DNA from 3 places in the Bacillus sp. EB V-12 genome. Region 3 is predicted to be linked to each of the others. Evidence: predicted binding sites of a transcription regulator. Region 3 holds the regulator's gene; each other region holds the start of a gene.
The links. Region 3 encodes LexA, which represses DNA repair genes until DNA is damaged. Its sites were predicted from a motif close to CGAACATATGTTCG; they were not measured.

Region 1 (7,825 bases), on a different contig from region 3:
GCAATTCCAAATACACTTACAATTGGTGATTTTGAAGTGGGTTCAAATAGAGTTCTTTCTAATATGGATAAAGAATTTATGAAGGAAATATACCCTGAAAAATAACATATTTCCAAATAATTATAGGGAATGGTAATCATGTTGCTATGTCAATGGATTCTGAAATTGATTAATTCGCATCTTTATTTACAACGTTCTTAATGTATACTTTTAATGTGTATTTTGAGGATATCAGGATGTTTGGTTTGAAGTCAATGTTTTAGTTGAAATGAATGCAAATTAAGGGGTAAAAGTTTACTTTCCATTTTTACTAGAAAAACAAAGAGAATTTGTAGAAATTTCTACAAGTTCTCTTTGAGATAATATAACCACAAGGAGGCGCCCATCACTTTGAAGATTCGTATTTTTTATTAGAGATATATTAATTCGCATCTATTATATTAGAAAATTGCAGTTTTATCTTATTATAAAAAGCATCCGTACATATAACAGCGCCATTTGGTGGGTCAATATCAACAACAGTCATATAGCTTGAGAGTAAATAACCTTCTTCATAATATGAAATTAATTTTTCTTCTTCAGATAATAAGGAACATACTAGCATATTTTCAATTCGTTCTTTTTCTTCAGTTGTTAAAATCGGACGGGTGATTTTGTGTTGTTCCCTAATGATTTCACGTATCCCATCAAATTGGGGTGTTAATGCGGCAAACGGAGCCCATTTCACCATTCCGCGCCCCTTTGGCATCTTAGCGTTATTCATAATTTATGTCCCCCTATTAGTGTGTTTCGGTATCTAGCTGTAGCGCTATGCGTGTAGGAAACCCCACGTAGAATACTGTTCTTCCCAAACTTAGTGCGTATTTCATCCATTACTTTTGTTAACTTCATTTCTTGTTCTCGCTGCGTTATGTTATCAAAAAGAGAAATTTGTTCCTCTCCTTCTTTGATTAGGTTCGTTAGAGAAATGTTTATGCTGCGAATGGGTTCGCCAGTATATTGTTGATGTAAAAAGTATGTACAAATTTTATAAATATCCATAGTTAAGTTAGTCGGACGGCTTAAAGTATGAGTTTTTCTAATACCCCCGTTATAACTTTTGCTATACCCGACTGAAAAATGAACGGTTTGAGCAAGTTTATTTTGTCTTCTAAGCCGATAACAAACTTCTTCAATATGTTCCAGTAGAATAATTGGAAATTCTTCTATTGTGTAATCGCGCGTGAGTATTTGGCTTTTTCCAACAGAAGTTGTGGCAGGAACATATTTTTCTGAAATGCGACTAAAGTCAATTCCGTAGCTATGTAAGTGTAATTCTTCTCCAATCTTACCGAAGCTTTGTTTTAAGTATTTAAGAGGGTAATTGGCTAAATCTCCGATAGAATGTATTCCTTTTCGATTCAACTTTTCTTCCGTTTTGTACGAAATACCCCAAAATGTATTAAGCGGTCGTATGCTCCATAATTTTGTTGGGACATCTTCATATTTCCAATAAGCAATGCCGTTTTGATTCTCCTTTGCTTCAATATCTAAAGCTACTTTGCTCATTAAAGGGTTAGGGCCAATTCCTATTGTGCATTCGATCCGTGTTTTCGCATATATTTCATGTTTAAATTTCAACGCAAACTCATAGGGATCATTAGCAAATAAATGAATACTATCCGTAATATCCATGAAGAACTCGTCGATGGAATATTGGTGAAAATCCTCAATAGGAACGTACTGCAAAGCTAGCTTTGTTATATAATTGGAGCAATTTATGTAAGTACCCATAATTGGATTTACAACAAGAATGTCTTTTCTGCGAGGAATCTCGTATAATCTGGCCATCTTTTTTACACCTAATGCTTTTAATGGTGAAGTGGCAGCTAGAACGATTGAACCGTTTCTATTTACATCACCGACTACTGCCAATTTTGTATACATAGGATCTAACCCCATTTTGATGCAACTTACTGAAGCGTAAAAGCTTCGTAAATCCACACATAAGATGATTCTATTCGGTAAGATAGAATAGTCATACACTGTTATTCCTCCTTAAATAAAAAGAACGTTTGTTCTTATTATATGCGAACTTGTGTTCTTTTATAAAGGGTTTTTTGTTTGAAAATATTTTTTTGCATAAAGAAAAGACACTCGTATACGAGTGTCTTTCAGATATTCTGTAAATCATGTAATTCAAAATAGCCTAAATCTCTTATATACAAGTTTTTTGGTCGAATGGTTTGTAGGCTTGTTGAACCAAAGGTTTTATCATTTTCTCTTCCTTCTCCTACATAAACGTGCAGGAACTTCCCACTCAATAAGTCATACTCTAATTGAATTTTGACTCCTGCCGTATGGATACTTCCCCCCGATCCTTGATAATGTAAAGAAAACTTATCTGGAAACTGAAATGTTGTAGACTCTAGAATCCGAATGTGCTTAAAGGTCGTGGTGTATTGATGAATTATTTCTTGTGTTGAATGAATTCTTTGAGTTAGAAGGTTAGCTAGAACTTGTTCAAGAAACTTGTACTGCGGAAGCATTAAATCGTTGGTTAAGCCCTTCATGGCTGATAAGACCACCTGTAGATACTTCAAGACAGCTACATAATTGTGTGAGTGATGTACTTACAACCTGTTGGCTAAGCCTTACACATAAAGCAACTAATTCCTTTGCTTGATATTTACTCTTTCGATGAACAAATCCTATTTCTTTAGCTAAGTGCTCTAGAACATAGGAAGACATATGTCGTTGTAATTCTTCAGCAATTAGTTGAAGTTCTTCAAGAATCGGAAAATCCATAATAAAACTCCATCCTTTCCTATAATTCTACAGAAAGATTTGCATATTTTTTCATTTTAGGAAGGGACTTTGTTTTGTTAGGTTGATATGGATAGGACGGGACCTCCTTCTAGTTTTGGATACTCATTTGCTTTATCTATTGTAAATAATTTTGAGTCCGATGGATCTCTTATTCTTGGCGTAAAATTAAATCCTAATAAATGAGTAAATCCGAAAATCTATTTTGTGTAACCGGCTGTGTCTGTATACAGTAATATGACTTTACTTGGTGTAATAGGTATGATAGGCTCGTTATTCAGAAGAGATTCCAATTGAAAAAAAGCACATCCATAGAGGAGGATTGGTAACCATGAGTGATAAAGTACTTATTGTGGAAGATGAACGCGAAATTGCGGATTTGGTTGAGCTATATTTGAAAAACGAGAATTATACGGTTTTCAAATACTATACCGCAAAAGAAGCATTGGAATGTATAGATAAGAATGTGCTTGACCTTGCAATATTGGATATCATGCTTCCCGACGTAAGTGGTCTCACTATCTGTCAAAAAATAAGGGACAAGCACACCTATCCAATTATCATGTTGACGGCGAAAGATACGGAAGTAGATAAAATTACAGGGCTAACATTTGGTGCGGACGATTATATTACAAAACCCTTTCGCCCACTAGAGTTAATTGCGCGAGTCAAGGCGCAGTTACGCCGATATAAAAAATACAATGGAGTAACGGCACAGAACGAGAATGTTATCGTTCACTCTGGTCTTGTCATTAATATAAGCACGCATGAGTGTTCTCTGAACGAGAAGCCGTTATCTCTCACTCCCACCGAGTTTTCAATCCTGCGTATCCTCTGTGAAAACAAGGGGAATGTGGTTAGCTCTGAGCAGCTGTTTCATGAGATATGGGGTGACGAATATTTCAGCAAGAGCAATAACACTATCACCGTGCATATCCGACATCTGCGAGAAAAGATGAACGACACGGTTGATAATCCGAAGTATATAAAAACGGTATGGGGGATTGGCTATAAAATTGAAAAATAAGAATAAAAAAATCGATTATTCAAAATTAAAACGAAAACTCTACCAATATATCCTTACGATTGTCATGGCAGCAGTTGTATTTGTGCTGTTTGTGCGTCTATTTATCCAAGGGAAACTGGGGGAGTGGATCGTACGTTTTTTGGAAAACAGTTATCATTTAGAGCGTTGGGACGCAATGATAATATATCAGTATACTATACGGAACAATATAGAAATTTTTATTTATGTGGCGGTTGCCATTAGTATTCTTATTCTATGCCGTGTTCTGCTTTTAAAATTTGTAAAATACTTTGAAGAGATAAATACCAGTATTGATATACTTATTCAGAACGAAGATAAACAAATTGAGCTTTCTGCGGAAATGGAGTTCATGGAACAGAAGCTCAATACATTAAAGCGAACCCTTGAAAAGCGAGAGCATGATGCAAAGGTGGCCGAACAAAGGAAAAATGAAGTTGTTATGTACTTGGCACACGATATTAAAACGCCTCTTACATCAGTTATCGGTTATCTGATCCTGCTTGACGAGGCACCAGACATGCCAAGAGAGCAAAAGGCAAAGTACGTGCATATCACGTTAGACAAAGCGTATCGCCTGGAACAGCTAATCGACGAGTTTTTTGAGATTACGCGATATAACCTTCAAACGATTACACTCACGAAAAAGCACATAGACCTATACTATATGCTGGTGCAAATGACTGATGAATTTTATCCCCAGCTTGCCGCGAAGGGCAAACAGGCGGTTATCCATGCTTCCGAAGATTTGACCGTATTTGGTGATCCCGATAAGCTAGCGAGGGTCTTTAACAATATTTTGAAAAACGCCGCTGCATACAGCGAAGACGACAGCGTTATTGACATTACGGCGGGCCTCTCCGAGGATGTGGTATCCATCGTTTTCGAGAACGTCGGAAACATCCCGAAAGATAAACTCGCTACCATATTTGAAAAGTTTTACAGATTGGATGATGCCCGTTCTTCTGATACGGGCGGCGCGGGACTTGGATTGGCGATTGCAAAAGAAATCATTGTTCAGCATGGCGGACAAATTTACGCGGAAAGTAATGATAACTCTACGACGTTCACGGTAGAGCTTCCAGCCTTCCAAGGCTTGGTTGATAAAGGGAATTCTTAGAAAATAATCACTGTTTCTTAAGAAAATCTTAAGGTCATCTCTACTTTTTCTTAGGAAATTAACAATTTAATATTAAAAAATGGCTCGTTCTTATGCGGTAGACTTAAACCATAAGAACGAGCTTTTTTGTTTCGTCAAAGAAAGATATGATAATTTATGCGTGATTAAAATAGCTCACATGTTTAGAGAAAGAGTGACATAAATATTTTTTTCCTTTTAGCGAATTGTGTCAAATGAGCAATAGGCTGTTTTGGATGTTCCTCAACACACCATTGAGCAGAGCATCCGCATATAGCATCGCTTTGCAGAAAGTAATCGTTAAGAGTTTCATATCCGAAATCTTCAGCGTTTGAATCAGCGTGACATTATCATCAAGTCATTTACCTAAGGAGGAAGCTGAAAATGAAGAAGTGGTGTTTTTTTATTGTTATTTTTCTTAGGTTTTGCTTTCATGAATAAAGCACTGTTTTTGCAGAATAAAGTAGAGGTTCAAAAATATGATCAAAATCACAAAGATAACATAGATAATACAGGGACTACCTCAATTATTCAAAAGAAAGAGATTGTAAAAGAACACATCTATTAAGGGAATCTGCTCTTAATTAACAGTAAATATCCTATGCGCCAAGAGAGTGTGAAATCAGATATCGTAAATTTATCTAAACATAATGAATTGATAAACGGATAAGGGTTGCTTAATACAAATATTTATTTAGCAAAAGAAATAGCAAAAAAATTTTTAGAGATGATTAATAATGTTGTAAAGGAAGGCGTTAATCAATTTTTAATTAATAGTGGTTATTGTGACTTTGATGAGCAAAGTGGACTTTACCATGAGATGGAGGCTGATTATGCCTTACCAGCAGGTTATAGTGAACATAATTCAGGTTTATCACTTGATGTAGAATCAGGCTTAACGCAAATGGAACGAGCACCTGAAGGGAAGTGGATAGAAAAAAATGCTTGGAAATACGGCTTTATCTTACGCTATCCCTAGGATAAAACGGATGTTACAGGTATTCAATATGAACCTTGGCATATTCGCTATGTCGGTTTGCCTCACAGTACGATTATGCAAAAAATGAATTTAGCCTTGGAAGAATACCTGGATTATTTAAAAGAAGAAGAGAGCATTTCAGCAAGTATTGAGGGGGAAAATATAAGATTTCATATTATCCCTTTTTTCAAAGCAAGAAAATTGATGTTGAAATACCTGTAAAAGATATGGGGGGTGATTATGACCACCCGTTCTTGAATTATATTCTAAAATGACAAAGTTATAGATTACAATGTAAAGTTAGGAGATTTTAAATGCATTCAGGAGTTTTGATTAATTATTTATATACTTATTTTTTTACTATTATTTTTTGTATAATGTTTCAAATTGGATTTTATTTTAAAACGAAAAAAAATATATCTATTCAGCATTTTCTATGGGTGTATGTTTTTCTATTCTACCTTTCACTAGTGTATAAGGTGACGCAGATAGGGACTATATGGGACATAGGTAGATACGAAACATTAATTCGTGCAAATCAAATTAACTTAATTCCATTTGCTTCTGAAGGTATGACTACTTATGTCTTAAACATTTTACTGTTTATGCCATTAGGTTTTTTATTGCCGACTATTTGGCCGCAGTTTAGAAGAATGAAAAGTACTGCCTATGCTGGATTCGGGTTTTCATTAGCTATTGAGTTAGGTCAATTGCTAGATAATAGAATTACAGATATTGATGATTTATCTATGAACACCCTGGGAGCAATTATTGGATATTTATTATATAGAGTATTATTCAAAGTGTTATATAAAAGAGATGAAAAAAAGATTGATAATAATATTTCTCTAGTAATAAAATACGAGGCTATTTTTTATTTGGTTTGCTCATTTGTAGGTATGATGTTAATTTATTATCCAGTTTTATTTAGACGGCCTCTAATCCTTCAATAAGGTGATTAAGATGCTGTCAGATAATTATATACATATAGTAAATTGATTCTTAAATAATAGTATATTACAAATACCCATTTATATTAAATTCTCATAGAAATCTTTCAAAACTACTCTTATTGAAGGTTGAGTGGTTATTAAATTGATTTCTATTGCTCCCGTTTTATATCATAGTACCAGCCTTTAATTAACAATTATATCCATTGCGAAAAAATAAAATAGGCTTTAATATTTACCAGTATTTAAATGCCGAAAATTGTTTAATGCATTTCAACCAAAATTTAAGAGGAGCATACAATGAACAAACTAAAAAGGTTATTGAAACGTAAAACGACTTGGATAATTCTTATCCTATTCGTATTTGTTTATGTAAATAACAGTTCTTTTTTTGCTAAGAGGGACGATGGAACTCCTCTTCTTCTTGCTCATCGAGGACTTTCGCAAACATTTAGCATGGAAGAGATTGAGAGTGATACATGTACAGCAGAACGTATAAATAAACCTGAACATTCTTATTTAGAAAATACAATTCCATCTATGGAAGCGGCATTTCAAGCTGGAGCTGATCTAGTAGAGTTTGATGTTCAACCAACTAAAGATAATAATTTTGTTATTTTTCATGACTGGAAGCTTGATTGCCGTACTAATGGTAAAGGCGTTACAAGAGATTTTACAACAAAAGAATTACAAGCACTTGATATTGGTTACGGTTATACAGCTGATGGAGGTAAAACATTCCCGTTTCGTGGAAAAGGGATTAATCTTATGCCAACACTGGATGAAGTACTTAACCATTTTCCAGACCGTTCTTTTCTTATTCATATTAAAAGTGATGATGAAAATGAAGGAATCCAATTGGCTACTTACCTCAAGAAATTACCAGCGAAGCGCCTTGATCAACTAAC
Region 2 (7,825 bases), 700 kb from region 3:
CAGGCTCAACGAAATATATTATTGATATGATTGAATCAGCGCCATCTGGTAGCAAATGGGCGATTGGTACAGAAATGAATTTAGTGAACCGAATTATTCAGCAACATCCAGATAAAGAAATTGTTTCACTTAATCCATTTATGTGTCCGTGCTTAACGATGAACCGAATTGATCTGCCTCACTTATTATGGACACTTGAAACGATAGAAAGAGGAGAAGAAATTAACGTTATTAGCGTAGACAAACAAGTAACGGCAGAAGCGGTTCTTGCATTAAATCGTATGTTAGAGCGTGTGTAAAGCAACGGTATTCCCGTTGCTTTTTTTCATACATATAATCATAACGGGAACGAAATGGGCATACATTGTTTTGAAGAAATCATTGTGGTTCTTTATGCTTATTCCGCTTCGAATGATATTGAAAATCGAAGAAGTGATAAAAGTGAAAAGAAGTTAATGTTATTTAGAAAGAGTTACTTCATGAGATTTGTTACTTATAGATAAGTTATACAGGAGGGGGAAAATTTGAAAATTCATATCGTGCAAAAAGGGGATACCCTTTGGAAAATTGCGAAAAAGTACGGAGTGGATTTTGACACGTTGAAAAAAACAAATACACAACTTAGTAATCCAGATTTAATTATGCCAGGTATGAAAATTAAAGTGCCATCCAAGAGTGTTCACATGAAACAACAGGCTGGAGCAGGTTCAGCGCCTCCAAAGCAATACGTAAAAGAAGTGCAGCAAAAAGAATTTGCAGCAACACCAACTCCGCTTGGAATAGAAGATGAAGAAGAAGTTACGTATCAATCAGCACCAATTACACAGCAGCCAGCTATGCAACAAACACAAAAAGAAGTGCAAGTAAAACCGCAGAAGGAGATGCAGGTAAAGTCGCAAAAAGAAGTACAGGTGAAACCACAGAAGGAGATGCAGGTAAAGCCACAAAAAGAAGTACAGGTGAAACCGCAAAAAGAAGTGCAAAAAGAACAGCCAATTCAAAAAGAAAAACCAGTTGAAAAACCGTCTGTTATTCAAAAACCACCTGTGATAGAAAAACAAAAACCGGCGGAAAAAGAAAACACGAAGTTTTCGGTAAATGTATTACCGCAGCCGCCACAACCACCAATAAAACCGAAAAAAGAATATAAAATTTCAGATGTAATAAAAAAAGGAAGCGAGTTAATTGCTCCTCAAATTAGTAAAATGAAACCTAACAATATCATTTCTCCGCAAACGAAAAAAAACAATATAGTATCGCCACAAGTGAAGAAAGAAAATGTAGGAAATATAGTATCGCCGCAAGTGAAGAAAGAAAATGTAGGGAATATAGTGTCGCCGCAAGTGAAGAAAGAAAATGTAGGGAATATAATATCGCCACAAGTGAAGAAAGAAAATGTAGGAAATATAGTGTCACCGCAAGTGAAAAAAGAAAATGTAGGGAATATAGTGTCACCGCAAGTGAAAAAAGAAAATGTAGGGAATATAGTGTCACCGCAAGTGAAAAAAGAAAATGTAGGGAATATAGTGTCACCACAAGTGAAGAAAGAAAACGTAGGGAATATAGTATCGCCAAATGTATCGAAAGAAAATGTAGTTATTCCACAAGTCATACCGCCAAATATTCAAATGCCAAATATTCAAATGCCAAATATTCAAATGCCAATCATGGATAACAACCAGCCACCGAATATAATGCCAATCATGGATAACAATCAAATGCCGAATATAATGCCAATTATGGATAACAATCAAATGCCGAATATAATGCCAATTATGGATAACAATCAAATGCCGAATATGATGCCAATTATGGATAACAATCAAATGCCGAATATGATGCCAATTATGGATAATAATCAAATGCCGAATATGATGCCGATTATGGATAACAACCAACCGCCGAATATAATGCCAATTATGGATAACAACCAAATGCCGAATATAATGCCAATTATGGATAACAATCAAATGCCGAATATGATGCCAATTATGGATAACAATCAACCACCCAATATGATGCCGTATCAAATGCCGTATCAACAGCCCATGATGCCGCCGAATCCGTATTATCAACAACCAAATCCATATCAAATGCCATATCAGCAAGGAGCGCCGTTTGGACCGCAATATACGTCTATGCCAAATCCGAATATGATGCCAATGGATAATAATAATATGCCGCCGCTTGTGCAGGGTGAGGAAGATTGTGGATGCGGAGGAGAAAGTAGACTATATAGTCCACAACCAGGCGGTCCGCAATATGCGAATCCTTTATATTATCAACCAACTCAGTCTGCATATGCACCACAGCCAGGAACGATGTATTATCAACCAGATCCACCAAATGTATTTGGAGAGCCCGTTTCAGAAGAAGAGGACGAAGAAGAAGTTTAAAAAGGCGGGAGTATTCCCGCCTTTTTTACATTCCTGTTAATTAAGAAAATGAAGTTTTTTTATGAAGTGCTAGAAAATTCCCAGTGAAATATTAACAGTGTAAAAACCTTCTCTGTTACTCATCATAAGAGGGAGCTTTTCAGTAGAGAAGCTCATTCTAACAGAGGGGGTTTTTGTATTGAATACGAAAGTAAAAGTGATTGCTGCTTCTTTGTTAGTTACTAGTGCATTAGCTGCATGTGGTACACCAAAAAACAATGCAATGGATGGACGTAACTACAATTACGAGCGTACATCTTATAATGATACACACCAGTATCGTGATAATGTGACGCGTAATGATCGTTATACAGATTATGTAACATATAGAAATGGTCGTAACGATACAGGATACAATTATTATCGAGATGTAAATTACAATGGACAAATTGCTAATCCGCATCCAACTCGTAATATTACAATGAACAATTCATACATTAACAATGATGGTAAAACAGCTGAAAGAATAACAAATCGTGTGAAACGTATGAATAACGTAGACCGTGTGTCTACAGTTGTATATGGAAACGATGTAGCGATTGCGGTAAAACCACGTAACACAGTGACAAATGAAACGGCGATGGCTAACGAAATTCGTCAAGCTGTTGCAAATGAAGTTGGAAACAGAAACGTATATGTTTCTGTAAGAAATGATATGTTTACTCGTGTCGATGCAATGAGTACGCGTCTACGTAACGGTACAGTTACAAACGATTTTAATCGTGACATAGTGAATATGTTCCGAGACATTCGTTACGGTTTAACTGGTACAGTGCGATAACAAAACAAAAGAGGAAGGGTGAGCCCTTCCTCTTTATTCATCGTTGTCTTGTAAACGACGTTTTTTAATAAAATAACTAACGGAGTAAGAAACTAAAAAGCATATGAAAAGAATACTACCTGTTAAAATAGTTTCAAACAGTGGTCTTTCTGGACTGAAAATAATATAAATAATAGCCATAACGATTCCTACAATAAGGGAGCGGAAGACAAGTTTGTAATAAGGAGTTAACTGTATTTCCTTTTCGCCTTCTTCTACATCGATTGAAACACTTAACTGTAAATAAGCAAGTAAAATACTTGTAAACATAAATAATAGCCACAATGGAGATTTCGTAATTTGATCAATGCCTTCAGTGAATCCGATATAGCCTAAAATTCCAACTACGCCAATGTATTGAAAAAGAAAGACAATACGTATGTTTTTTAACATTTGAAGAATGAGGCGTTCATCCTTTATTTTTTTCATAATATTCATCCCCTGCTTATTATGATTTCGCTGTCACATTAATTGTAACATATATATTGCAATTATCAATTTATAATTTACATAAAATAATTTGGATGAAAGAGGAAATGAAATGTTTTTATAAACATGTTGCACTTATACTTTATTAATGTTATATTAGCAAAGCGATGAGCTAATTTACGTAAGACGAGAGATATGCTTAAGTGCTAAACACGCGAATGTGGTCGCCTGGTCTCTCGCCGTAAACGCATCAAGACGCCTGCTTTGCAGGCGTCTTTCATTTTATATAAAAGTAAATGATACATGCAGATGAGGTAAACCCTTATCTGCATTTTTTATTTTTCGAAAGAAATGTAATATGGATAAAACCCCCATTTCCGGAAAAACTACTAATGAAAGTATGATCTTGCCTAAAAGAGGTGAACGGAAATGAAATGGATACTGATTGCGATGCAAGCTTTCGTTATGATGTTTTGTTTCGTTTATGGAACGAATGTGAAGGCGGAAGGGCCAGTACCAGAAGTAACGAAAAAAGAACCTGAGGTTACAATTTTATTAGAGCGTATGTATGTTGATGGCGAAGTAAGCGAAGAAATACTTACAGAAAAAGTGACGGATTTAGAAAAGTTTTTACAGCAGTATAAAGAATGGCAGCTCGTTGATCGTGATGATGTACAAATTGTATTGCAAAAGAAAGTTGATGATATTTCTCCGTTATTGAAAACGAGCGGGTATTTTGGTGTTTCAGAGGAAGGGATATTACAAATTTTCAAAGGTGTACCGAAAAGTGATAATGCGATCCATTCTTTCTTTCAAATTGATATGAAAAAGCTTGAGAGCTATGAACGTGCGAAATTGAAACGTGGCATTCGTATTAAATCAAAAGAAGGTTTTGTGAAGACGATTGAAAAAATGAAGCAATACGCAGTTCAAAGTAAGAAAAAAAGCAGCTCATGGTGAGCTGCTTTTTTTCTTATTTGTTTTTAGCTAAAATTTCTTTTGCGATTTCATCAATTAGCATATCTTTTCCGATTGGATTGAATGCTTTCGTATTGAAGACTTCATTTGATACTTCATATACGTGATTATTTTTAACTGCTTTATTGTCTTTCCAAACGGCACTGTTTTTGTAGTCTTCGTAAACTTTATCAGCTTCGCCGCCGAAGTTTACAATAAACATTTGGTCAGGCTGGAATGCAACTAGACCTTCTAGTGATACTTGCGCCATCGTTTGTTTTAAATCCGTACCTTTTGTTGCTGGAAGTTTTAAGTCATTAAAGATGATGTCACCGTATCCGAAGCTACCGTATACACGGAAGTTTTGTGGTGTAACTGCAACGAACATAAAGTTCTCATCTTTTGTTTTCTCTTTAATTTTTTTAGATAAAGAGTCTGCTTTCTTCTCGTAGTCTGCAATCCATTTGTCTGCTTTCTTCTCTTCGTCAAATAGCTTACCTACTTCTTTAAACTTACCACGCCAGTCTTCTAAGTTTGTTTCTAGAACAACTGTAGGTGCAACCTTTTCTAGTTGATCATAAATTTTTAATTGACGGTTGTTTAAAATAATTAAGTCTGGTTTTAAAGCAGTAACAGCTTCTAAATCAACTTTAGGTGCCCAGTACCAACCTACTGCTTTTACTCCATCTAACTTGTCTGTTAAGTGATTTTGGATTTTATCTTTATATGTATTTGCTGTACCAACAGGTTTGTGTCCAAGAAGTAATAGTTCTTCTGTTGATCCAGATAAGTCAACAATTCTCTTTGGATTTACTGGAATTGTAGCTTCACCTTTAGCATGTTTTACAACTTTTGTTTTCGGTTGTTCTTTTGCCTTCGATTCTTCTTTTTGAGAAGAACAGCCAACGATAGAAAGAACAACGAGCATAATAGTAAATAAAATAAATAGCTTACGTTTCATCCTGATGTAACCCCTTTAATTAGTATTGATAATCATTATCGACTTCTGTATATTAAGGTGCTTTAACCTTTCTGTCAATGGAAAATAACAGAAGTTTCAAGTGGAGAACATTTGTTGGGGTAGTCTCGCTTTTCTATCATTAAATATGTTAAAATGGAATACATGATTTAAGAGGGAGAGATCGTATTTTGTTTGAATATGTTACAGGTTACGTGGAGTATGTAGGGCCGGAATATGTCGTAATTGATCATAATGGAATTGGTTATCAAATTTTCACACCGAATCCGTATGTATTTCAAAGAAGTAAGCAAGAAATCCGTGTCTATACATATCATTATGTAAGAGAAGATATTATGGCACTTTACGGGTTTAAAACACGTGAAGAGCGTTTATTATTTACAAAGTTGTTAGGCGTGTCTGGCATTGGGCCAAAAGGAGCTCTTGCAATTTTAGCTTCTGGTCAAACAGGACAGGTCGTTCAAGCGATTGAGCATGAAGATGAGAAGTTTTTAGTGAAATTCCCAGGCGTCGGAAAGAAAACAGCACGCCAAATGATTTTAGATTTAAAAGGAAAACTAGCAGATGTCGTACCAGATGCATTTGTTGATTTATTCTCAGACACAGAACGTTTTGATGAGAAGAAAGGTTCATCAGCTGAGCTTGATGAGGCACTGGAAGCTCTGCGCGCACTTGGATACGCAGAACGCGAAGTTTCTCGTGTTGTACCAGAGTTATTAAAAGAATCATTAACGACGGATCAGTATATTAAAAAGGCACTTAGTCTTTTACTAAATGGTAAGAGGTGAGTATAATGGACGAACGTCTCCTTTCAGGGGAATCTGCATATGAAGATGCGGATTTAGAATATTCATTACGGCCACAGACGCTCCGTCAGTATATTGGCCAAGATAAAGCAAAACATAATTTAGAAGTATTTATTGAAGCGGCGAAAATGCGTGAAGAAACGTTAGATCACGTGCTTTTATATGGACCACCAGGTCTTGGTAAAACGACGCTTGCGAATATTATTGCCAATGAGATGGGCGTTAATGTTAGAACAACTTCAGGTCCCGCAATTGAAAGACCAGGAGATTTAGCTGCTGTATTAACAGCGCTTCAGCCAGGGGATGTATTATTTATTGATGAAATTCATCGTTTGCATAGATCAATTGAAGAAGTATTGTATCCTGCGATGGAAGACTTTTGCCTTGATATTGTAATTGGAAAAGGGCCTTCAGCACGTTCTGTACGCCTAGATTTACCGCCATTTACATTAGTTGGAGCAACAACACGTGCTGGAGCATTATCGGCACCGCTTCGTGACCGCTTCGGTGTACTTTCAAGGTTAGAGTACTACACAGTAGATCAGCTTTCTGCGATTGTTGAACGTACAGCAGAAGTATTTGAAGTTGAAATCGATTCGTTAGCTGCATTAGAAATTGCAAGACGTGCTCGTGGTACACCTCGTATTGCGAATCGTCTTTTAAGACGTGTACGTGATTTCGCGCAAGTTCGTGGTAACGGAACGGTTACGATGGAAATTACACAAATGGCATTAGAGCTACTGCAAGTAGATAAATTAGGTCTAGATCATATTGATCATAAATTACTGCTTGGTATTATTGAGAAATTCCGTGGCGGTCCAGTTGGATTAGAAACGGTTTCAGCAACAATTGGAGAAGAATCTCATACGATTGAAGATGTGTATGAGCCGTATTTATTACAAATTGGTTTTTTACAACGAACGCCAAGGGGCCGAATTGTAACGCCGCTTGCGTATGAACATTTCGGAATGGAGATACCAAAAGTATGACGGAGATGCCAAAGCTGCTTATTACAGCCGGGATCTTACTCATCGTTGTTGGATTAGCTTGGAAGTTCATTGGAAGGCTTCCAGGCGATATTTTTGTGAAAAAAGGAAACGTTACCTTTTATTTTCCTATCATTACATGTATTGTGTTAAGTATTGTATTATCTTTTATTATGTATATAATAAATCGATTTAAATAAGAAATAGGTGGATATAGCTATGGATATAAATCTGTTTGATTTTCATTTACCAGAAGAACTTATTGCACAAGTCCCGTTAGAAGAGCGTGAAACATCAAGATTAATGGTGTTAGACCGTGAAACAGGTGATATTGAGCATAAACATTTTACGGATATTCTTTCTTACTTACATGAGGGGGATTGCTTAGTTTTAAATGAAACGAAAGTTATGCC
Region 3 (7,825 bases):
ATTTTTAATATCGGAAGGATCAGTATACCCTTTATTACGTCGTTTGACGAAAGAAGGGTATTTTCAAACGTATTTAAAGGAATCTACGGAAGGGCCACCTCGTAAATATTATCAATTAACAGAGCAAGGGGAGACGCAATTTCATTTGTTAGTAACAGAATGGCGTGATTTTGCGAAAGGGGTACAAGAAATTATTGAAGGGGTGGAATGGGATGAGTAAAGAAGGGTTTCTTAAAGAATTATCAAGTTATCTTAGAAAGTTACCAGAGGAAGAGAGGCAAGATATTTTATTGGATTATGAAGAGCACTTTCAGTTTGGACTAGAAGAGGGGAAAACTGAATCGGAAATAATACAGGGCCTTGGTTCTCCGAAAGTAATCGCGAAAGAATTACTTGCGATGTATCGCTTCGATGAAATGAAAAAAAATCCATCGACTTCAAATGTGACAAGAGCTGTTATGGCAGCGATTGGACTTAGTTTGTTTAATTTTATTATTGTGTTAGGCCCGTTAGTCGCAATTATTGCTTTTATATTTTCTTTTTGGATCGGTGGTATTGCTAGTGTAGTAACACCACTTTTCGTTATTGGAAAAGTATTTATGGGTACTTTTATATGGTTGGATCTTTTCGTTAGTATAACGTTTGTTGGAGTAGGTTTATTGTTATGTATTATCGCTTTTTATAGTACAAAGTGGTTTAAGAGATTGTGTGTACGATATGTAATATGGAACTTCAAAATGATAAAAGGAGAGTAAATGATGAAAAAACTATTTTTAATCGCTATCGCTTGTATCGTTATTGGAGTAATAGGAATTTCCCAAACATATGAAAAAGCAGTACAAACTGCTGAAAAAGGCGATAAAGAAAATGTAATTAAAAACAAAACATTAAAAAATATAGAAGTTAAGTTAGATGCCGGGGATATTATTGTTCAAAAATCTCCTGACTCTTCTTTTTATGTAAAGCAATCGGGAGATGTACGTAAACAAGAGATTCGTATCGCAGAAGATGGTGACACATTAAAAATTATTGGGGAAAGAGAAAAAGGTGCTTCATTTGATTTTTCTTTTTACGATTTTAGGTTTCAAACGTCTAAATTGACTCTACTTGTGCCCGAACGCTCTTACCAAGATGTAAAAGTAAATTCATCTGCTGGACAAATCGAAATGAGTGATGTGAAAAGTGATAGCGTAAGTGTTAGAACACTTGCTGGAGAAGTAGAGTTGAAACAAGTAACGGCTAAGAATGTGGAGGGATCGACAAAAGCTGGTGAGGTGAACTTTAAGAAGGTATTAGGGAAAGTGACCGCAAAAACAACAAGTGGGGAAATAAATATTCAAGATCATGATTCTAAATATAATCTAGAAGCAAGTTCAACTGCGGGAGATATAGATATTACTTTATCGGAAAAACCACAAGATGCGGTAATTACTGGGCAAAGTGCTGCGGGAGATGTAACGATTTTTAATGAAGAAAATAAAAATGTAACAATTGGAAATGGTAGTAAAAAGATTAGCGGTAAAACGGCTGCGGGAGATGTGACGATTGAAACTCGTTAATAAGAAATAGAATGCATGGAAATCTATCAAAATACAAAAAGAAGATAATTACCGTATATAAATAAGGTAATTATCTTCTTTTTGTTATTTTTAATGTAAATCACGATATACGCCAATTACTTTCCCGATAACTGACACTTGTTTTAAAATGATAGGTTCTAATGAAGAGTTTTCTGGTTGTAGACGGAAATGGTCTTTTTCTTTATAGAAACGTTTAACTGTTGCTTCGTTATCCTCTGTTAAAGCGACTACAATTTCACCATTATATGCAGACTGCTGTTGGCGAACAACAACTAAATCTCCATCGAAAATACCAGCTTCAATCATACTATCTCCAGAAATACGTAACATGAACACTTGGTCTGCTCCAGCAACAATACTAGCTGGAAGTGGGAAATGTTCTTCTACGCTTTCGACCGCTGTAATTGGTAAACCAGCAGTGACTTTTCCGACAATTGGAACTTGAATAACAGATTGTGTTTCCGTATCCATTCGGTCTTCACCTAAAATTTCAATGGCACGTGGTTTTGTTGGATCGCGTCGAATGTATCCTTTTTCTTCTAATCGTGATAAATGTCCGTGCACTGTAGAACTAGAAGCGAGGCCGACTGCTTGACCAATTTCACGTACGGAAGGTGGATATCCTTTTTCTTGTACTTTTAGCTTAATAAAGTCGAGAATGTCTTGCTGGCGTTTCGTTAACTTTTCCATGTTTTCTAACACCTCGTTTTCTTTCATTTTTCTTATTAATAAGTATAACATGTGAAAAAACATTCTACAAACATAAGTTCGAACAAATGGCGGATTTATGTTACACTATAGGGAAATAATAGGGAGAAAGAGGGGTTCAAAATGAATGCAATTATTTATGCACGTGTGAGTACAACGAAAGAAGCGCAAGAAACATCATTATTACGTCAAAAAGATGAATTATTGCATTTAGCTGAGCGCTATCAAATGAATGTTACTAAGGTGATTGAAGAGCAGGCTAGTGGATATACAATTGAACGTGACGGTATATTAGAGGTGTTGGATACAATTCGAGACGAACAAATTGATGTGTTACTTATACAAGATGAAACGCGTCTTGGTAGAGGAAATGCGAAGATCGCGTTAATGCATTGTTTACATAAAGAAGGCATAAAAGTATATACGCATACACATAATGGTGAATTACAATTGTCGGATTCTGATTCAATGGTATTAGATATTATTGGTATTGTTGAAGAATATCAAAGAAAGATTCATAATTTGAAAATTAAACGAGGTATGCAACGTGCAGTAGAAAAAGGTTATCGTCCAGAAAAAAATTTAAAAAATCGTCATTTAAGTGTAGGAAGAGAGAAAAAAGAAGTGCCAATTGAGGAAATTGTACGTTTGCGAAAAAGTGAACTCACGTTTGAAGAAATTGCAGCAACATTACGTGGATTTGGTCATAATGTTTCAAAGGCGACTGTACATCGTAGATATGTAGAGTATACGAAGCAATTACTTGATAAAGAAGAGTAACTATTGTATGATAATAATCAGTTTTGATTAGAAGGGGGATTCGAGATGATTAATCACGAACTCGTTGAACGCATTAACTTCTTAGCGAAAAAAGCAAAAGCTGAAGGTTTAACTGAAGAAGAGCAACGTGAGCGTCAATCGCTACGTGAACAATATTTAAAAGGATTTCGTCAAAATATGTTAAACGAACTTAAAGGTATTAAAGTTGTTAACGAAGAAGGTACAGATGTTACACCGACGAAATTAAAAGCTTTAAAAAAGCAAGATAATGCAAGATTAAATTAAAAGATGGGCGAAGCCCATCTTTTTTATATGTAAAAATCGTTATTTAATAACTTTCCAGTTGTTATTAACTGTTGCTTCTATCGTTTTATGTTCCAATATATAATTAGCGATAAGTTCAGACATATCTGTGGGGATATCTTTTACTACCGGTTTGTTTTGAAACATAAAGAAATTTCCCCCGCCACTTGCACGATAATTATTCATTACAACGTCATATTCTTCATTCATATTAAGAGGAGCACTGTTATGCTGTAAAGATTCTACTCTTTCACCAATTGGTTTTGAAATGTTTAATACGTATGAAATCCCTTCCCACATATCATAATTATAATGTTGTGGCTTTGGTTCTATGTAGGTAGGACTTACGGTGATGGATCCATCTGTTTTTAATGTGAAATAAGAAGCAGAGAGTTCAAGAGCATTTTTTATGTCCGCTCCAGTTAGTCTAATTACTTTTAATGTGTTCGGATAAATATAATTAGAAACGATGTCACGCATTGTTACATGTTCCGGGAAACCTGGAGATGTATTATGGAACAAACTTGTACAAGAAATTGATACATTAGCTATATCCATCTGTATTTTATTTATGAATTCGATAAAAGGATGATCATGCAAACGAGTTTGCATAGCATCTGAAATTTGCATATCCCCCTGAATGATTCCAATAGGTTGATCAAGCCACTTTTGTGTTTTCTCTTCGTAATCGGCTACCAATGAAAGTACATCTTGGTCAGCCTCAACTCCTTGTACAGATAATAATTCAGAAGAACTCTCTTTTTTAACCCATTTATGTTTTGTTTTTTCGAATGTTATTTTTACTTTTCCAACTGAGTTTCCATTACATCCGGTCTGTAAAATTGTTACACCGTTAGCCATTGTGTGAGCAATTTCCCGGTGCTGGTGGCCTGTTAATAAAATATCTATGTCTTCAATTTCATGGCACATTGCATATCCTTGGTTTTCTCCTGTTAAAACTTCAGTCGGTACCCCGGTTTGTAAATCTCGTTCAACTCCCCCGTGATACGCTACGACTAGTAAATCTGGTTTCTCATGTTTGCGAATGTAAGAAACCCACTTTTTCGTTGTTTCTAATGCATCTTCAAATTGTAAGTCTTTAATGTGATGGGGTTGTTCCCAATTGGTAATGTAGTGCGTTGTCACCCCTAAAATAGCAATTTTTATATTGGATTCAATCTGTTTGATTATATAAGGTTTTCCGAAATAAGGCTTCTTTATGTTTTTATCTAAAATGTTTGCTGATAGGTACGGGAAGTTCGCAGTAGTCACAGCGTTATTTAATATACCCATCCCGTAATTAAACTCATGATTGCCGATAATTGCAGCGTCATACTGTAAGTAATTCGCTAATAAGGACATTGGGTTTTTTTTGTTTTTTTCGTATGTAACATAATGATAAGTAAATGGTGTTCCTTGAATAAAGTCGCCATTATCAATTAAAAGAACGTTTGTATTTTGGGAACGTTCTTTTTTTATAAGAGTAGAAATTTTAGCTAAACCAAGTTCTGCTGGGGAGTTATCTTGGTAGTGAATAGGATAAACAGTGCCATGTATATCGCTTGTTAATAAGATGTTTAAAGTTACAGTTTGATTTTGTTCCAATATGACTCACCTTTTCTATTGTTATCTTCCAATTCATCATATCAAATATGTGAAGAGAATTTTAATGTGAGTGTATAGAATGTGTAAAGATTCTGTAAATAATCAATTATTTGTAAAAATATGTGATATATTTCTTCATGTTTATGAAAGGTTATTTTATAACAATGAAAAATGGAGGCATTAATATGTTGAAAAAAGTTTTTGCAATGAGCACAACAGTTGTACTAGCAGCGGGATTATTAAGTGGCTGTGGAACGAAGGAATCAAGTGCAAGTAAAAATGAAGATACGAAAAAAGGGTATGTACCGAAGACTTTAAATGTTCAATTTGTTCCTTCTCAAAATGCAGATACGTTAGAGGCGAAGGCAAAACCGCTTGAGAAGCTATTAAGTGATAAGTTAAATATTCCAGTAAAAGTTAGTATTTCAACGAACTACAATACAATTGTAGAAGCGATGGCATCTAAACAAGTAGATGTAGGATTTTTACCGCCAACAGCGTACGTATTAGCACATGAAAAGAAGGCTGCAAATGTAATTTTACAAGCACAACGTTTTGGAGTAGAGGATGAAACAGGAGCTCCTACAAAAGATTTAGTAGATTATTATAAATCTGAGTTTGTTGTTAAAAAAGACTCTAATATAAATAGTGTAAAAGATTTAAAAGGTAAAAAGATTGGTTATCAAGATGTAACATCATCAGCAGGGTATGTATGGCCTGCAGCTGTTCTATTAAAAGAGGGAATTGATCCGTTAAAAGATGTGAAACCTGTTACATTAAAAGGTCACGATCAGTCGCTTATTGCTCTTTTAAATGGTGACGTAGATGCAGCTGTTGTATTCCAAGATGCTCGTAATATTGTAAAAAAAGATTATCCGAATATATTCGAGCAAACGAAAATAGTGAAATTTACGGAGAAAATTCCAAACGATACGATTTCGGTACGTTCTGATTTAGATGAAGAGTGGAGCAAGAAATTACAGGATGCTTTCATTGAAATTGGAAAAAATGAGGAAGGTCACAAAATCATTAAAGAAGTATATTCACATGAAGGATATGTTAAATCTGATGATAGTAAATTTGACATCGTTCGTGAATATGGGAAGAAAGTAAAAACGCAATAATACATATGGAAATGGCAGCTAGCTGAAAGGGAATGTTTTCAGTTAGTTTGCCGTTTTGAATACATAGAAGGTAGGTAAGATGTGTGATAGAATTTCGAAATGTCTCCAAAGTGTATCCAAATGGTACAAAAGGATTGAATAATATAAACTTGAAAATTCAAAAAGGTGAGTTTGTTGTAATGGTAGGGCTGTCCGGAGCTGGAAAGTCTACACTTCTAAAATCGGTAAATCGTCTTCATGAGATTACAGAAGGCGAAATCATGATTGAATGTGAGTCTATTACTGCTGCAAAAGGAAAAGATTTACGACGTATGCGCCGGGATATTGGTATGATCTTTCAAAGTTTTAACCTTGTAAAGCGATCAACAGTATTGAAGAATGTATTAGCTGGCCGTGTTGGATATCATTCGACATTGCGTACAACGTTAGGTTTGTTTCCGAAAGAGGATGTGGAGCTCGCATTTCAAGCGTTAAAAAGAGTGAATATTTTAGAAAAAGCATATGCACGTGCTGATGAATTATCAGGAGGACAACAACAACGTGTATCGATAGCTAGAGCATTGGCGCAAGAAGCAAAAATCATATTGGCAGATGAACCTGTTGCGTCGTTAGATCCGCTAACAACAAAGCAAGTATTAGATGATTTAAAGAAAATTAATGAAGATTTTGGAATTACAACAATTGTAAACTTACATTCTATTGCTTTAGCTAGGCAATATGCGACGCGTATTATTGGATTACATGCAGGCGAAATTGTTTTTGATGGTTTAGTAGAAGCAGCAACGGATGAAAAGTTTGCTGAAATTTATGGTGACGTAGCACAGAAAAGTGAATTGTTAGAGGTGGCAGTTAAATGAATGATGTGACGATATATTCGAAGTCGATACCGAAGCCGCCGAGTAAGTTAAAACATATGTTAACGTTTATTCTATTCATTTTACTGTTGTGGGGAAGTAGTATACAGGTCGACGCATCATTTTCAAAGCTAGTAGTTGGTTTTCCTAATATAATGGATTTGTTAAAAGAAATGGTGCCGCCAGATTGGAGTTATTTTCAAGTTATTACAACAGCAATGTTAGATACAATACGTATGGCGATTATTGGGACGACTTTAGGAGCGATTTTAGCTATTCCACTTGCACTGTTTGCGGCAAGTAATGTGTTTACTAGTACATTTTTATACAGTCCAGCTCGATTGATTTTAAATTTTATTCGAACGATACCAGATTTATTATTAGCGGCAATTTTCGTAGCTATTTTTGGAATAGGACCACTTCCGGGTATTTTAGCTCTTACTTTTTTCTCAATTGGGCTCGTGGCGAAATTGTTGTATGAATCAATTGAATCAATTGACCCTGGCCCACTAGAAGCGATGACAGCTGTAGGGGCTAATAAGGTGCAATGGATTGTTTATGGAGTCATTCCACAAGTAAAAGCACACTTTGTTTCCTATGTACTATATACATTTGAGGTGAATGTACGGGCAGCGGCTGTCCTAGGTTTAGTAGGAGCAGGTGGTATTGGACTATATTATGATCGTACACTTGGATTTTTACAATATCAACAAACTGCATCTATTATCATCTATACTCTTGTTGTTGTATTGGTAATTGATTATGTAAGTACATTGTTGCGGGAGAAATTATAATGAGTAAAACGACGATAATCGTACCAAAACCGAAGAAACCGAGTGTGTATCGCTCGTTTATTTTTATAGCACTTACA

Region 1: ACZDYH_RS29595 (Y-family DNA polymerase) is a predicted target of LexA. The motif match lies at 2,071-2,084, and genes of this name have one in related genera.
Region 2: ruvA (Holliday junction DNA helicase RuvA) is a predicted target of LexA. The motif match lies at 5,707-5,720, and genes of this name have one in related genera.

What each region holds. Positions count from the first base shown of each region.
Region 1 is NZ_JBUXJL010000025.1:19,369-27,193, forward strand. Features, by position in the region: gene ACZDYH_RS29585 (M12 family metallopeptidase) at 1-105, shown strand, start outside; gene ACZDYH_RS29590 (YolD-like family protein) at 422-763, opposite strand; gene ACZDYH_RS29595 (Y-family DNA polymerase) at 760-2,025, opposite strand; partial or broken gene ACZDYH_RS29600 (IS4 family transposase) at 2,157-2,787, opposite strand; partial or broken gene ACZDYH_RS29605 (Tn3 family transposase) at 2,931-3,035, opposite strand; gene vanR-A (vancomycin resistance response regulator transcription factor VanR-A) at 3,137-3,832, shown strand; gene vanS (vancomycin resistance histidine kinase VanS) at 3,816-4,970, shown strand; partial or broken gene vanY (VanY-A/VanY-F/VanY-M family D-Ala-D-Ala carboxypeptidase) at 5,422-6,176, shown strand; gene ACZDYH_RS29625 (VanZ family protein) at 6,282-6,920, shown strand; gene ACZDYH_RS29630 (glycerophosphodiester phosphodiesterase family protein) at 7,218-7,825, shown strand, end outside.
Region 2 is NZ_JBUXJL010000001.1:244,317-252,141, forward strand. Features, by position in the region: gene nadA (quinolinate synthase NadA) at 1-299, shown strand, start outside; partial or broken gene safA (SafA/ExsA family spore coat assembly protein) at 525-681, shown strand; gene ACZDYH_RS01285 (YhcN/YlaJ family sporulation lipoprotein) at 2,575-3,216, shown strand; gene ACZDYH_RS01290 (branched-chain amino acid ABC transporter substrate-binding protein) at 3,250-3,684, opposite strand; gene ACZDYH_RS01295 (BofC C-terminal domain-containing protein) at 4,114-4,644, shown strand; gene ACZDYH_RS01300 (iron-hydroxamate ABC transporter substrate-binding protein) at 4,658-5,602, opposite strand; gene ruvA (Holliday junction DNA helicase RuvA) at 5,791-6,408, shown strand; gene ruvB (Holliday junction branch migration DNA helicase RuvB) at 6,414-7,415, shown strand; gene ACZDYH_RS01315 (DUF2905 domain-containing protein) at 7,412-7,612, shown strand; gene queA (tRNA preQ1(34) S-adenosylmethionine ribosyltransferase-isomerase QueA) at 7,632-7,825, shown strand, end outside.
Region 3 is NZ_JBUXJL010000001.1:941,967-949,791, forward strand. Features, by position in the region: gene ACZDYH_RS04940 (PadR family transcriptional regulator) at 1-220, shown strand, start outside; gene ACZDYH_RS04945 (DUF1700 domain-containing protein) at 213-755, shown strand; gene ACZDYH_RS04950 (DUF4097 family beta strand repeat-containing protein) at 756-1,559, shown strand; gene lexA (transcriptional repressor LexA) at 1,650-2,270, opposite strand; gene ACZDYH_RS04960 (YneB family resolvase-like protein) at 2,412-3,068, shown strand; gene ACZDYH_RS04965 (DUF896 domain-containing protein) at 3,114-3,353, shown strand; gene ACZDYH_RS04970 (bifunctional metallophosphatase/5'-nucleotidase) at 3,393-4,976, opposite strand; gene ACZDYH_RS04975 (phosphate/phosphite/phosphonate ABC transporter substrate-binding protein) at 5,162-6,100, shown strand; gene phnC (phosphonate ABC transporter ATP-binding protein) at 6,184-6,957, shown strand; gene phnE (phosphonate ABC transporter, permease protein PhnE) at 6,954-7,748, shown strand; gene phnE (phosphonate ABC transporter, permease protein PhnE) at 7,748-7,825, shown strand, end outside.